Regions from separate parts of the Dyadobacter aurulentus genome, predicted to be linked through region 1. Evidence: riboswitches for the same ligand, from Rfam matches in the RefSeq annotation. Region 1 holds a riboswitch; the other holds the start of a gene.

The links. Region 1 has a riboswitch for cobalamin ahead of FXO21_RS25740 (cytochrome c biogenesis protein CcdA). Riboswitches for the same ligand answer to the same signal wherever they lie in the genome.
Region 2: linked by a shared signal. The riboswitch ahead of metE (5-methyltetrahydropteroyltriglutamate--homocysteine S-methyltransferase) and the one ahead of FXO21_RS25740 (cytochrome c biogenesis protein CcdA) in region 1 are both predicted to bind cobalamin.

Annotation. Positions count from the first base shown of each region.
Region 1 is NZ_VSRN01000001.1:6,215,489-6,222,495, reverse strand. It holds gene FXO21_RS25755 (amidohydrolase) at 1-681, shown strand, start outside; gene FXO21_RS25750 (Hsp70 family protein) at 798-2,057, shown strand; gene FXO21_RS25745 (TonB-dependent receptor plug domain-containing protein) at 2,103-4,283, opposite strand; gene FXO21_RS25740 (cytochrome c biogenesis protein CcdA) at 4,267-4,896, opposite strand; cobalamin riboswitch at 5,030-5,391, opposite strand; cobalamin riboswitch at 5,467-5,772, shown strand; gene FXO21_RS25735 (TonB-dependent receptor) at 5,936-7,007, shown strand, end outside.
Region 2 is NZ_VSRN01000001.1:3,842,920-3,849,926, forward strand. It holds gene fumC (class II fumarate hydratase) at 1-344, opposite strand, end outside; gene FXO21_RS15995 (glucosamine-6-phosphate deaminase) at 497-1,234, shown strand; cobalamin riboswitch at 1,394-1,641, shown strand; gene metE (5-methyltetrahydropteroyltriglutamate--homocysteine S-methyltransferase) at 1,820-4,132, shown strand; gene FXO21_RS16005 (acyl-CoA thioesterase) at 4,508-4,894, shown strand; gene FXO21_RS16010 (acyltransferase family protein) at 4,940-6,076, shown strand; gene FXO21_RS16015 (carbamoyltransferase family protein) at 6,520-7,007, shown strand, end outside.

The DNA.
Region 1 (7,007 bases):
CTGATGAAGGATGCCGCCCAAATGGATATTGATTTTATAGGGGGACTTGACCCTACCAGCATTGACGGCGGTATTGAAAAACACATGGATTTTATCATACAACTGGCACTCGACAACAACAAAGGGATTGATATTCACCTCCATGAAGGCGGGGAATCGGGTATGAAAACGATTCAGTATTTGATTGATAAGGTGAATGAAAGTCCCGTTCTGAAAGGCAGGACGTTTGTCAGTCACAGCTTCGCACTGGCTAATCTCGACAAAGGCAAAACGGAGGAGGTTGCGCAGCAGCTGGCCAATGCCAAAATCGGTATTGCTTCCACGATTCCTTTTGGAGGAACGATTATGCCGATCCCGGTTTTATATAAACACGGCGTAGATGTGGTGACTGGAAATGATTGTATCGTAGACTGGTGGAGCACTTTCGGGAGCGGAAGCATTCTTCAGAAAGCAAATCTGGCCGCGCAATTGTATGGTTACAGAACAGAATTTGACCTTTCAAGAATATTGAAACTGGCTACTCACAATGTACTGCCGCTGGACGATAAGGGGAGCCGGAGCTGGCCGAAAGCAGGAGATCCGGCAGATATGGTATTAATCGAGGCAAGTTGCTCGGCAGAGGCAGTGTCGAGAGTATCACCGGTTAAGTCGCTGATTCACCGGGGAAATATCGTTTTCTAGTTCAGGTGCATGCTTTATTTGGCCCACCCATTCGTTTTTTTAACTGATGAAGTTCGATTGGTAATTTGGTTTGCCGGGCAAATAATCAGAAATTGCGCGCCCAATTTTCCAATTCAATGACAAACCCTCTTTTTTGCGGCATTGATTTCGGTACTTCCAATTCCAGTCTGGCGGTAGCGGATCGTGACGACGTGTTTCTTATCCCGGTTGAAAACGACCATGTAACTATTCCCAGTGCCATGTTCTTCGCGCGGAAGGACAATCACGCCTCGTTCGGCCGGGAGGCAACGGAGCGTTTCCTGGACCGCCAGCCCGGCAGGTTGATGCGAAGCCTGAAACGTGTTCTCGGCACTCCTGCGATGCGGCAGGGGACGATGGTCAACGGCGAACTGATGAAATTTGACCAGATTATTGCGGCATTCCTTGACCAGATGAAACGCAAAGCCGAGGCCGATTGCGGGAAGGAACTTCGCCACGTCGTAATGGGGCGTCCGGTTCATTTCGTAGACAATGATCCCGCCGCCGACGAGCGGGCGGAAAACGAGTTAAAGGCCATTGCGAAAGGGCTTGGTTTCGATCATGTCGGTTTTCAATACGAGCCTATTGCCGCCGCATTTGCCCACGAAGCCAGACTTTCCGGTGAGAAACTGGCGATAGTGGTGGATCTGGGCGGCGGAACTTCGGACTTCACGATTATCCGGCTTTCAAAGGAAAATGCCAGAAAGCACGATAGAAACAGCGATATCCTGGCAAATACCGGCGTGCGCCTCGGTGGAAATGATTTTGACAAAGATCTGAGCCTGGCCGAAATGATGCCGGAACTAGGTTTTCGGACGAGATACGGCGCCAAAAACCTCGAAGTGCCGTCTTACCATTATTTCGATTTGTCGGAATGGAGCAAGGTGAATTTCTTATATACAAACCGGATTTTGTTCCAGGCCAAGCAGTTGCTGCGCGAAACGCATGATCCGGTTCGCTACGGCAGGCTGATCAATGTGCTTGAACAGGAAACAGGACATGCGGTGCTGGCAGAAACGGAAAAGATCAAGATCGGTCTGGCGAGCAGGGAGAACTTCGAGGCCGAACTACCTTTTATTGATCAGGATCTGCGTATCGATGTGGCCAGAGAAGATTTTAACACAGCCATTATTTCAAAAACAGAGAAAATCGTAAATGCAGCAGAAGAATGTTTGCAGGTGGCCGGCATTGCGCCCGAAGCGATCGGACTGGTAATTATGACCGGCGGCTCTACCGAAATTCCCCTGATCCAGGAGCAGTTCAGGAAGCTATTTCCAGCCGCCAACTGGTCGGAGGAAAACAAGCTTTCCAGCGTCGGGCTGGGACTGGCCTACGATGCCCGCAACCGTTTTTCCTGAAACTATTTAAAGCCGGTATTTCACGCCGGCTTTGAATAGTTTTTGTCAGAACGAAAAACTGTACCGACAGGAAACTGCCCTTCCCGGCAAGTTATAGCCTCTTTTTTCATAATAATTCTCGTCAGTTGCATTAGCGATTTTCAGGGTGAGCAGGTGACTGGCTGAAATTTTGAATGCAGCTGCCAGGTCGATCATCATATAGTTTGGGTATTCGATTTCGGGATTGATCGGATCGGTATAATCGATATCTGTCCGCATGCCCACCGTCCGGGCGGATAACCGGATGCGGAGCCATTTGAGGTTGTCATATTCCAGGCCATAATTAAATGTATTTCTGGCCACATTCTGAATATTCCTCGTTGTTTCCGAAGCGTCGGACCCTATAATCAGTTCCCTCGCTTTCAGCAGGGAAGTGCCATTCCAAAATGCCCGCAAAACGTATCGGTAATCATTTAATGCGCCCAAATTATAGGATAGCTCAGTTTCCAGGCCATTGATCTGCGCGTCGGCCGCATTCACAAAAGTTGCTCTGGACACGATTACGTCGCCGTTTTGCAAAGGCTCGTTCACTGTTCTGATCGTCTTCGCGATCCGGTTATCGACCTGTGTCGCAAAATAGGTAACACTGGCCGACAAGCCTGATTTTGGTCTGCTCAAATGTATTCCTGCGTCCCAGCTGAGGCTGTTTTCGTTTTTCAGGTCCGGGTTCCCGGCTGTTACGGCGATCCTGCCTTTTGCGTCTCTTATCTCGTTATATCCGGCCACATTGTAAGCATCCGTTGTTACAAAGGCGCGGCCGACATTGGCTTTTAAAAACAAATAATGAACCGGATTATAGGTTATGCCCAGGCTTGGACTTGTAAAAGGTGTTTTTTCCTTACCTGCTTTGTAGGTAGGCAACAGGGCAGTTTCGTGTACATCAAATGTAATATGGTCGAAGCGCACGCCGGGCTGCAAAGTGATTTTACCAAAATCCAGAACTGCCTGAGCAAAAAATGCAGATGAAATGATCGCATATTCAGGCTGGGTGGGCGCTCGCTCAGTAGTATCGTTGGTCCAGCGACGACTTTTGGTGGAAGCATTCAGATAATCGTAACCTATTATCAATGAATGTTTTTGCAGTTTCCAGACGTCTTTAATCTGAATACCTTTCCAGCTGTTTTTACCGGCAGCCGAGCGGAAAGGCGCGACGGGCTTGCCGGAAACGTTCAGGGTATAATTAGAAGTATGTTCGTCTGCCCCGAACACTTTCACGCTTGCAGTATGAGCGCCTATTTCCGCAGAAAGTGCAATATCCAGCGCAGCCCGGCCAATATCCTTGGTACTCGCTTCTGTGCTGCCGGAAGAAATTTCACCGGGTGACTCGACATCTTTTGCTTGAAATGTTTCGCCACGCACATCGAGTCGCAGACGTTTGTTCAGCTGATAACCCAGCCGCAGTGCACCCGAATAGTAATGCAGCTGCGTGTAAGGCCTTTTTGCGCCATCATTAACCGTTTCGTCCACTTTTTCAATGGGCTGGGCAGTGTAATTTTTCTGGGAAGATGTGTAGTCAAATGCATTTCTAAGCCAGTTGTTGCTGCCAATCCTGTAATATTTTGATCTTTCCAAATAGGTAAATGAAAGGTCGTAATCAAGCTTTTTGGTCAGATTTCCACCGGTGTTGAGGCCAGCCTGAATCGTTTTAAAACTACCATATTCTACAAAGCCATTGCCGCTGGCTGCACCTTTGGACCGCTTGGTAATCACATTAATCACCCCGCCCATTGCCTGCGAACCATAAAGCGAGGAAGCAGGGCCTTTCAGGACTTCGATCCGCTCAACGCCATTCAGGTTGATTTGGGACAAGTTGGTCGCCCCGGCGGCGCGGCCATCGATCAGTAACAATGTTCTTTGGTTCAATCCGGAAAACTGCGGCCGGAAACCCCGGATTCCTATCCCGCTTGACAAATTCGGATATTGGATCACATCCACGGCTGCCGATTTCCGAACCATATCGGTAAGGTCCTGGGCGGGCGTCAGTCGCATATCTTCCGAGGAAATCAGGTCGATTTTTTGGGCAATGCGCTCTTTGTTTGTGTCAAAACGCGTGGCTGTAACTACGATGGGATCGAGCAGGTTCGCATTCGAACTGTCTGTCGGGGTAGTTTGTGCATTGCTCTGGAAGTAGCTGATAAAGGGCAGTAAATGAACGGGTAAGCGTAAAAATTTATACAAGGGATTCATACAGAGTGATTGTTCCGATAAGGATTGAAAATGCGCCGACGGTGTAGTTGACGACTTTGAGAAATGTTTCCCGCTTGCCCGCGAAACGGTGGATGGAAGTGGCGAAAAAATAGCCGTAAGCCGACATGGAAAGAATAATTCCGACACTTTGCAAAATGATGATCCAGACCGCCGTAGACGCATCGCTTGCGGCGAGGGTCAGCGCCACGGCACATGCGCCGCCTGTTCCCGCAAGTCCGTGGACCATTCCTACCCAAAACGAGCGGCTGAATTTTTGCTGCGGGTTAGGGTAATGCAAAGTTCTGTCTTTCACAAAGTTCCGCCGGATCGCAACCACACCCAGCCAGATCATCAGCGGCCCGACGAGCAGCTCTACTTTCTCCGAAATGTCAAGGGTAAGCGTCGATCTCAGCAGCAAAACCAGCACAGCAAACAGGATGAGCGTAAAGGAATGTCCGAGCGCCCAGTGGGACGAACGCCAGATCAGTTTCCAGCGTTGGGAAGGACTTTTGGCATCCTCGCTGGCCAATACAGAAACCGCCGCCATATGATCGGGTTCAAAGGAATGCTGGACGCCAAGAAGCAGGGAATCAATGAGTAGGATGTTGACCATTCGTTTTTCGATTAATCTTGGATAAGTAAAAAACCGCTTATCTCGAAAAACTTTGGGAACAATGCAGGCGCAGGGCAGCAGCCCAAAAGAAGCCACCGCCATCGTCCTATCGCCTTTCTTCCCGAAAGCAATCCGGATAATATATCGACTGGCAGGTCTTCTGGCTCGCCCAGTTGCAACGCCTTCCCGGGGGATTGATTGAATTAGTGAGTGAGTGAATTAGTGAGTGAGTGAGTGAGTGAGTGAGTGAGTGAGTGAGTGAGTGAGTGAGGGTTTTATAAGTCTAATACAAAAACATTCACTAATTCGGTCATTCACTAATTCACTAACTCATTAATTCACTAACTCACTAATCACTAACTCAAAATTACTTCCCAGTGGCACAAAATGTTGCAACACAAAATATGAACTTACAGCAGCGGGTACTGCTCCGGATTTTCACCGGATTCCCTTTTCATCACGCAAAGCGCGTGAACCAATTGAGCCGCAAATATGGAGTTTTTTGTTTTACACTGACATGAAAATTAACTTATTCCTCTACTTTTGCAGCCTTGAAACAGTTCTTTACTTTATTTTCCAACAGGAAAAGGTTTTACTAACCACGTGAATTAATAGGGAATCGTGTGCAAATCACGAGCTGTCGCGCAACTGTAAGTAACGCAAAGAGTTTACATCAGAATGATGTCCACTGGGGAATTAATGATTGAATTAGCGAATGACTGAATGACTGAATTATAGACCGGGTCGCCACTGCGATGACCGAATATTTTTTTATCAGTCAATCATTCAGTCACTCAATCATTCAAAATTAAAAGCCCCGGGAAGGACGATGTGAATGTTACAAGTCAGGAGACCTGCCTTTTTTTGTTGACAATGCTTCCGCGAAATGAAGCTTCGTCTGGTCTGGATTTTTCCGGTTTTTGAGCCGTGATTTTCGGGTGTAGTTCGCCCGGTCTTTCCTTCTTCGTCTTCTTTCGCTTGCATTAAAAATTCTGGCAAGAGCTTTTAACTCACCTAAAATCAGGTTAAAAGTATGCAAATGCTACAAAACTGCGGTCCGCGAACTGACGGCAGGAGCAACCGGACCATTCAATTAAAAATCGGCGTCTGCACTGCGGTATTCGGCGGACTTATCGTGCTCACTTCGGCTGGTTATGCGCAGCAAAACACTGTGAAGCCTGATCCGGACAAGGACGGCGAAGCACGCGATTTGTCCGAAGTTATCATTTCGGAAGAACGGCGGAAGTCATTTTCTGCCATCAACAAAATCGACGTTCCGATACGGGATATGCCCGTTTCCACTTCGGGTGTCAGCGTCAAAACCATTGAGCAGCGCGGCGCGGATGACCTCGGTGAAGCGATGAAAAACACCACCGGTGTGCGAGCCAACAACACTTACGGCGGATTTCAGCATTTCACGATCCGCGGGTTTTCCAACTTTGTATTGCTCACGGACGGTGTCCGCGACGAGCGCCACAACATTTCCACGAGCGCGCCGAGCACGAACCTGGCCAATGTCGAAAGCATTGAAATTCTCAAAGGCCCTGCTTCGGCACTGTTCGGGCATTCTGCATTGGGAGGGATCATTAATATCGTCAGGAAAAAGCCAACTGCCGGGTTCAAAGCTGATTTTTCTACTACCTACGGAAGTTTTAACACCAAAAGGATGCGTGCCGGAGCGGGCGGGGCGATCAATGACAAGCTGCGTTACCGGGTCGATTTTGGGATGTCCGACACGGAAGGTTACCGGCATTCCGGCTCGAACACAAACAATGGGTATCTGGCATTGGAATACACTCCAACTGAAAAAGACCTGTTTTACCTGACGATAGGCGCCAATAAGGACATTTACGATACCGACACGGGCATTCCGATGCTGGAAGGAAGCAAAGTAGTACCGGGTTTGAACGTAAATACACGCTACAACGATCCGCAGGATTTTTTGAAAAACACGCGGTATGATTTTCAGCTCAAATACGTCCGCCAGATCAATTCGAAACTGAAACTCTCGAACCAGCTATCCTATTACGATGACAATATCAACTACTTTTCTGCGGAGGAGCTGACTTTGAACCCTACGCTGGATTCGATCACCAGGTCCTATCCCTTTT
Region 2 (7,007 bases), 2.4 Mb from region 1:
CCACGGTAGGCGATGACTTCATTACAGTTCATGTTAGACTGGGTACCTGAGCCTGTTTGCCATACCACTAGCGGAAACTGGTCGTCGAGTTGCTCTGTCAGGATCTCGTCACAAACCTGTCCGATCAGGTCACTTTTTTCTTTTGGAAGAATGCCGGCTTCGTAATTGGTGATCGCCGCGGCTTTTTTCAGGTAAGCAAATGCTTTGATAATTTCTTTCGGCATTTTATTGATATCCTGCGCGATCGGGAAGTTCTGGATAGAGCGTTGCGTTTGGGCACCCCAATATACATGGGCAGGTACCTGCACTTCGCCCATCGTATCTTTTTCTATACGGTATTCCATTTTATTTTTAGAAGTAGTAAAAAATGAATTGTCGATTGAAAGGTAAAGTTAGGTTCGGCAGGTTAGTTTTTAGTGTTTTTTAAAGATAAATGTTCACCACCTTGAAAAGAATGTTTAGATTGGAATGCTTTAAAAATCAAGATTAGAACTCAATGGTGCCCAAAATCAGCATTTATCCCGACTACAATTCCATGAGCCTTGCGGCTGCCGACCGTGTGATCACGCTTCTTGCAAAAAAACCGAACGCGGTAATTTGTCTACCTTCCGGAAGTACGCCGCTGGGTATGTTCCGGGCGCTGGCGGCTGCGAATCAGAAAGGAACGGTCGACTTTTCGCAATGCATTTATATTGGTCTGGACGAATGGATCGGGCTTGGCGCCGATGATGACGGTAGCTGCCGCGACCTGCTCGACAGGGATTTTTTAAAGCCGATCGGCTTTCGTGAAAATCAAATCGTTTTTTTCGACGGAAAGGCAATCGATCCCGAAGCAGAATGCGTGCGGGTTAATAAAATCGTTGAAACCCTGGGCGGCCTGGACCTGATCGTGCTTGGAATCGGTATGAACGGGCATCTGGCTTTGAATGAGCCTGGTACACCCTGGGACACCTACGCCCACATTTCGGAGCTCGACCCGCTGACTGCGGAAGTAGGGCAGAAATATTTCAAAAAAGCCACGCCGCTTACAAAAGGGATTACGGTCGGTGTCAGGCACATTCTGGAATCAAAAACGGCCATATTGATCGGCTCCGGAGCTGCCAAAGCACCGGTAATCGCCCGCGCACTTGCATTCCCGGTAACAACCGCATTTCCTGCTACGGTATTACAAAATCACTTCAATGCGGAGTTCATATTGGATGAAGAGGCTGGGAGTGAGATTGAAAAGCGATGATAATGGGCTGCCAAGAATCACTTTTGAAGCCCATTATTTTCAGCTGAAAAAGATAAAATATCCGCCGCTAAATTGAATATTCCTCCATTTCACTTAAATCAGCCCGGTTTCTCCGACGCCTGGATTTTCAATTTAAATTTGGGCTGTTCTTTGTGAACGCCCGTCAATCGGGGTAGCGGTTTTGCTTTTGGAACCCTCATCCAATACCAGCAAACTAAAAAGGAACCGTGTGCAAATCACGGGCAGTCGTGCTACTGTAAATATCAGCTCCGGGTTTTTCCGAAACAGGTTTTTGCCCAGGTGTCCCATTGTTGTAAATGAGAAAGCTTAACAGCCAGAACATTTCGACGAGAAGGGCGGCGAAAATTGATATAAGCCAGGAGACTTGCCGCTACTCTCAATGGCTATTCTCTCACGATCGGAGGCTGGTCAGGCATTGATTTACCATGCATATTATCGAAAATGATCCGGCGCAATCGCTGTCAGCCAGTCCGGGTTTACCTTCGCCTATGTTACGTACTGATCTCAGGAGCAGGATGGGGGGTGTTTTCAAAGGGTTTTTACTAACTCTTTAACACTAGTATTATGTTGTCACACAATCTGGGCTACCCGCGCATCGGGAGCCGCCGCGAGCTGAAAAGAGCCAGCGAAAAGTTCTGGTCAGGCAAAATTGACCGGGAAGAGCTGCAGAAAGTAGCCCGCAAAATCCGCCACGAAAACTGGGAGACTCAAAGAGCAGCCGGAATCGGGCTGATCCCTTCCAATGATTTCTCCCTCTACGATCAGGTACTCGACATGTCGCTCACAGTGGGCGCAATTCCGGAACGATATCACCAGTTAATAGATGGAAAATCCAACAAGGAACTTGATCTCTATTACGCAATGGCGCGTGGCTACCAGCGTGGCGGACTGGATCTGAATGCGATGGAAATGACAAAATGGTTTGATACCAATTATCACTATCTGGTTCCTGAATTTGTTAAAAATCAGCAGTTTAGGATATATTCGGAAAAGGTATTCCTGGAATTTGAAGATGCATTGCAAAAAGGCATTTTAACCAAGCCTGTGCTGCTCGGGCCGGTTACTTATCTTTTGCTGGGAAAAGAAAAAGAGGAAGGTTTTGAAAAAATTGATCTACTGGAAAACCTGCTGCCGGTATACACATCTATATTAAAAGAACTATACTCCCGCGGCGCACAATGGGTACAGCTAGACGAACCTGCATTGGTACTGGATTTGACCGAGAAGCAAAAACATGCATATGAAATTGCTTATGCGACGATCAGGAAGTCGGTGCCGAAATTGAAGATCCTCGTCGCGACTTATTTCGGCGCACTGGAAGATAACCTGCCTACCGCTGCCAAGCTGCCCGTCGATGCGCTGCATATTGACCTGACCAGGGGCGAAAGCTCGCTTTCTGCATTGTTGAAGCATGAAGACTTTGCCCATTCAACCCGCCAACTTTCGCTGGGCGTAGTCGATGGACGGAATATCTGGAAAAACAACTATCGTAAATCGCTGGACTTCATTTCCCAGGCCATCCATGTACTTGGAGAAGATCGGCTGATGATCGCGCCATCATCATCTTTACTGCATAGTCCCTGTGACCTTGACTTCGAACAGGACGAAATTATATTGACGCCGGAGATTAAAAACTGGATGTCATTTGCCAAACAAAAACTGGCAGAAGTGGTGGAAATATGCCGATTAGCGGGTACTGACTTGCTTTTGGACGATGCTTTTATCGAAAACCAGAATGCAATAGAAAGCAGGAGGGAGTCGCCGCTCATTCACAAGCCGCACGTGAAGACCCGGCTGACAGCAGTGAAGGAAGCTGATCTCAACAGGCAAAATAACTTCGAAATAAGACAGCAGATCCAGTTAGAAAAACTGAAACTCCCATTGTTCCCTTCCACTACAATCGGATCATTTCCTCAAACCGACGAAGTCCGCCTGCTTCGTGCCAACCTGAAAAAGAACGAATTAACATTGGAACAATACGAAGTCCGCATTCGGGAGGAAATCGTGAGCTCACTGCGCTGGCAGGAAGAATTGGGCATTGATGTGCTTGTTCACGGAGAATTTGAACGGAATGATATGGTCGAGTATTTCGGCGAGCGCCTTTCCGGGTTCGCTTTTACCCAAAATGGCTGGGTACAGAGTTACGGAAGCCGCTGCGTGAAGCCGCCGGTGATTTATGGTGATGTGGAAAGACCGGAGCCGATGACCGTGAAGTGGTCGGCATTTGCGCAGGCGAATTCTCAAAAACTGGTAAAAGGAATGCTGACTGGCCCGGTTACCATTTTGCAGTGGTCTTTCGTACGCGACGATCAGCCGAGGAAAGATACTGCATTCCAGATCGGACTGGCGATCCGTGACGAAGTGGTTGATCTTGAAAAAGCGGGTATCAGGGTAATACAGATCGACGAGCCGGCGATCCGTGAGGGGCTGCCTTTGCGAAAAACAAATTGGTCTGCTTACCTGAAATGGGCGGTAGATGCATTCAGGCTGAGTGCGGCCGGCGTGGCCGATCAGACTCAGATCCACACGCATATGTGTTATTCGGAGTTTAATGATATTATCGATTCTATTGCGGCCATGGATGCGGATGTGATTACGATTGAAACTTCCCGCTCGCAAATGGAGCTGCTGGATGCCTTTGCCAGCTTCAGTTACCCTAACGAAATCGGGCCTGGCGTGTATGACATCCACTCCCCCCGCGTCCCGACCGTCGATGAAATGGTATTACTGCTTGAAAAAGCATTAAAAGTGATACCGGCACGCAATCTGTGGGTAAATCCGGACTGCGGCCTCAAAACCAGAAAGTGGCCCGAAACGGAAGCCGCTTTGCGAAACATGATATCAGCGGCTAACTTGCTGCGGGAAGGCGTCAAGTAGTTGGAAATTGTTCAGAGTGGTTCGGAATAGTTTGGGATTGTTCGGGGTAATTGGAAATTGTTCAGAGTGGTTCGGAATAGTTTGGGACTGTTCGGGGTAAATGGAAATCGTTCAGAGTGGTTCGGAATTGTTCAGGATTGTTCGGGGTAATTGGAAATCGTTCAGAGTGGTTCGGGATATTACGAGGCTGTTTAAGATATCAATATTAATACACGTCCAAACCGCCTCGAACCACCGAGACACATCAAACAACTCCGAACAATCTCGAACCAAACTACCGAACAACTTCAAACCACCTCAAACCACCCCAAACTATTCCGAACAACACTGAACCAAGTTAAGCCACCCCGTACACCCCAAATAACCACCAACACCTTGAACTTAGAAGAAAAAATTACTGCTTCGGAAACGCGCGTTTTTAAGACGGTTTTTCCAAATAATACCAATCACTACGATACCCTTTTCGGAGGTACTGCTTTGTCGATGATGGACGAAGTGGCATTTATTGCGGCCACCCGTTTTTCCAGGCTCAGATGTGTGACTGTCTCTTCTGACCGCATTGATTTCACGCACCCTATTCCTGCCGGGACGATCATCGAGCTGGTCGGAAGGGTGGAAACCGTAGGTAATACCAGCATGAAGGTACGCGTCGATATTTTTGTAGAGAAAATGTACGAAGAGGGCCGGGAGAAAGCAGTTACGGGCATTTTTACGTTTGTAGCGCTGGACGAGGATCACAAGCCAGTGAAAATTTTAAGCTAACTTTTTACTAATTAATCACGTTCTTTGGTGTGTTATAATGGACACATGCAGAAGCAGCAGGAGTATATTTCTCAACTTGACGGGTTACGGGCATTTGCGGTTGCCCTCGTGGTTTTGTTTCACTGGTTCCCAGAAGGCGAGGGAATTAACGTTATCGCAAATGGCCCGGTTGGCGTTACTTTGTTCTTTGTTCTGAGCGGTTTTCTGATCACCCGCATTCTTCTTGCTAACCGGAACCATCTTGCTGAGCACGGACTTGGGGCTACTTACAAAACCTTCATGTTTCGCAGGATCCTGCGCATTTTTCCGCTCTATTATCTGACGCTGCTCGTTATCTGGTGCATTCAGTATATTGATTTTATACCGCAGGTTCCCAGTCGGTTATACGATTATCCGCTGTACTATGTGCTATATATTTCCAATTTTCTGATCGAAAAATTGCACGACTGGTCGGATGTTCTTTCCCCTTTCTGGTCACTGGCCGTGGAAGAACAATTTTATATAATCTGGCCTTTTGTGGTACTTACAGTCCCGCAAAGGTTTTTAAAAGGTACATTAATAGGTACCGTAGTTCTTGGTATTGCTTCGAGAGGGGTTCTCGCAACACTGGGGTATAGCGACGGCGTTTTGATGCCAACCTGCCTGGATGCTTTCGGGCTTGGCGGGATCTGGGCTTATGTCAGTTATTATGATAAATCCGTCGAGAAATTCCTGAAAATCCTGAATGTACTCGCGATCTTAGGTTTAGCTGTTTTTGTGTATATATGTTTGAATAACACAGATTCGTGGCTGAAAACGTTGTTTTTCAGAACATCTATGTCATTATTTTGCCTTTATCTGGTTGCCCGCGCCAGCTATAAGAAAGGGTTTCCTTCAGTGATCGGCAGCATACTGGACAATGGATTTATGCGTCATATCGGGCGGATCAGCTATGGTCTGTATGTTTACCATATGCTGGTACCCACGCTTGTAGTACCCTTTATCATTAAGTTTCTGCACCGCTTTCTGCACATTACCCTCACATTTTCCGAGAACTCCCTGAAAATGGTAAGCCTCGTTGTCCTGGTTTTGCTGGCGACGGTTTCTTGGTATTTATTTGAAAATCCGTTTATCAGGCTGAAACGCTATTTTCAGCTGAGCCGCGTGAAACGAACGCCAAGTATCAGCCCCATTTCAAAATAACGGTTTCCAAAAGAAGGCTCCCTGATTCTTCCGTTAGCTAGTCCAAATCTACCGACCGGTAGTTTGACTTAAAGCGCTTTTTTTACTCCGATTACTTTCGAGGGTACTTTCTTGTCAGCAAGTCTCGAATGAATCAGCCAAGGCACGTTTTTCTTGCAGTAACCTGTTATTTTATCCAGTTGGGTTTGACCGAAAATCTCCCGTCAGTTCAGTGTCAGCTATGCCCGCACATACCTCTGTCCACCCAAGATATAATGCTTTCCGGGTTCTTAGCAAAACCGCTGAATCCTGGCGGGCAAGTGTCTCTGGCATCATTAATCTTGCCAAGGCCGCCCGGACGAACTGGTGTTTCTGAGCCAGGCATATTTTTTTCGCCGATTTCCTTTTGAAAGCAGTGTTCTACTAACTTCAATTTATTTTAAACCGGTTTTAATGTCCTCTAAATGAAGATTCTAGGTGTTTCAGCCTTTTACCACGATGCTGCGGCTGCGTTGATTGATGACGGGGAAATAGTGGCTGCTGCTCAGGAGGAGCGGTTTACCCGGAAAAAGCATGACCCTTCGTTCCCGTCTCGGGCAATTAGTTTCTGCCTGGAGTATGGGGGGGTGAGTATAAATGAATTGGATGCAGTAGTTTTCTACGACAAGCCGCTTCTCAAATTTGAGCGGCTTTTGGAGACTTATTATGCATTTGCACCGAAAGGTTTAAGATCGTTCCTCACAGCAATGCCGGTTTGGCTGAAAGAGAAAATGTTTCTCAAACGCCTGATCCGTCAGGAACTAGGCAAGCTGGGCTATGATAAAAAAAAGAAGATTAAGCTTCTTTTTCCAGAGCACCATTTGTCACACGCTGCCAGTGCTTTTTATCCCTCTCCATTTCAAAAGGCAGCAATATTGACGATCGACGGAGTTGGGGAGTGGGCTACTGCCTC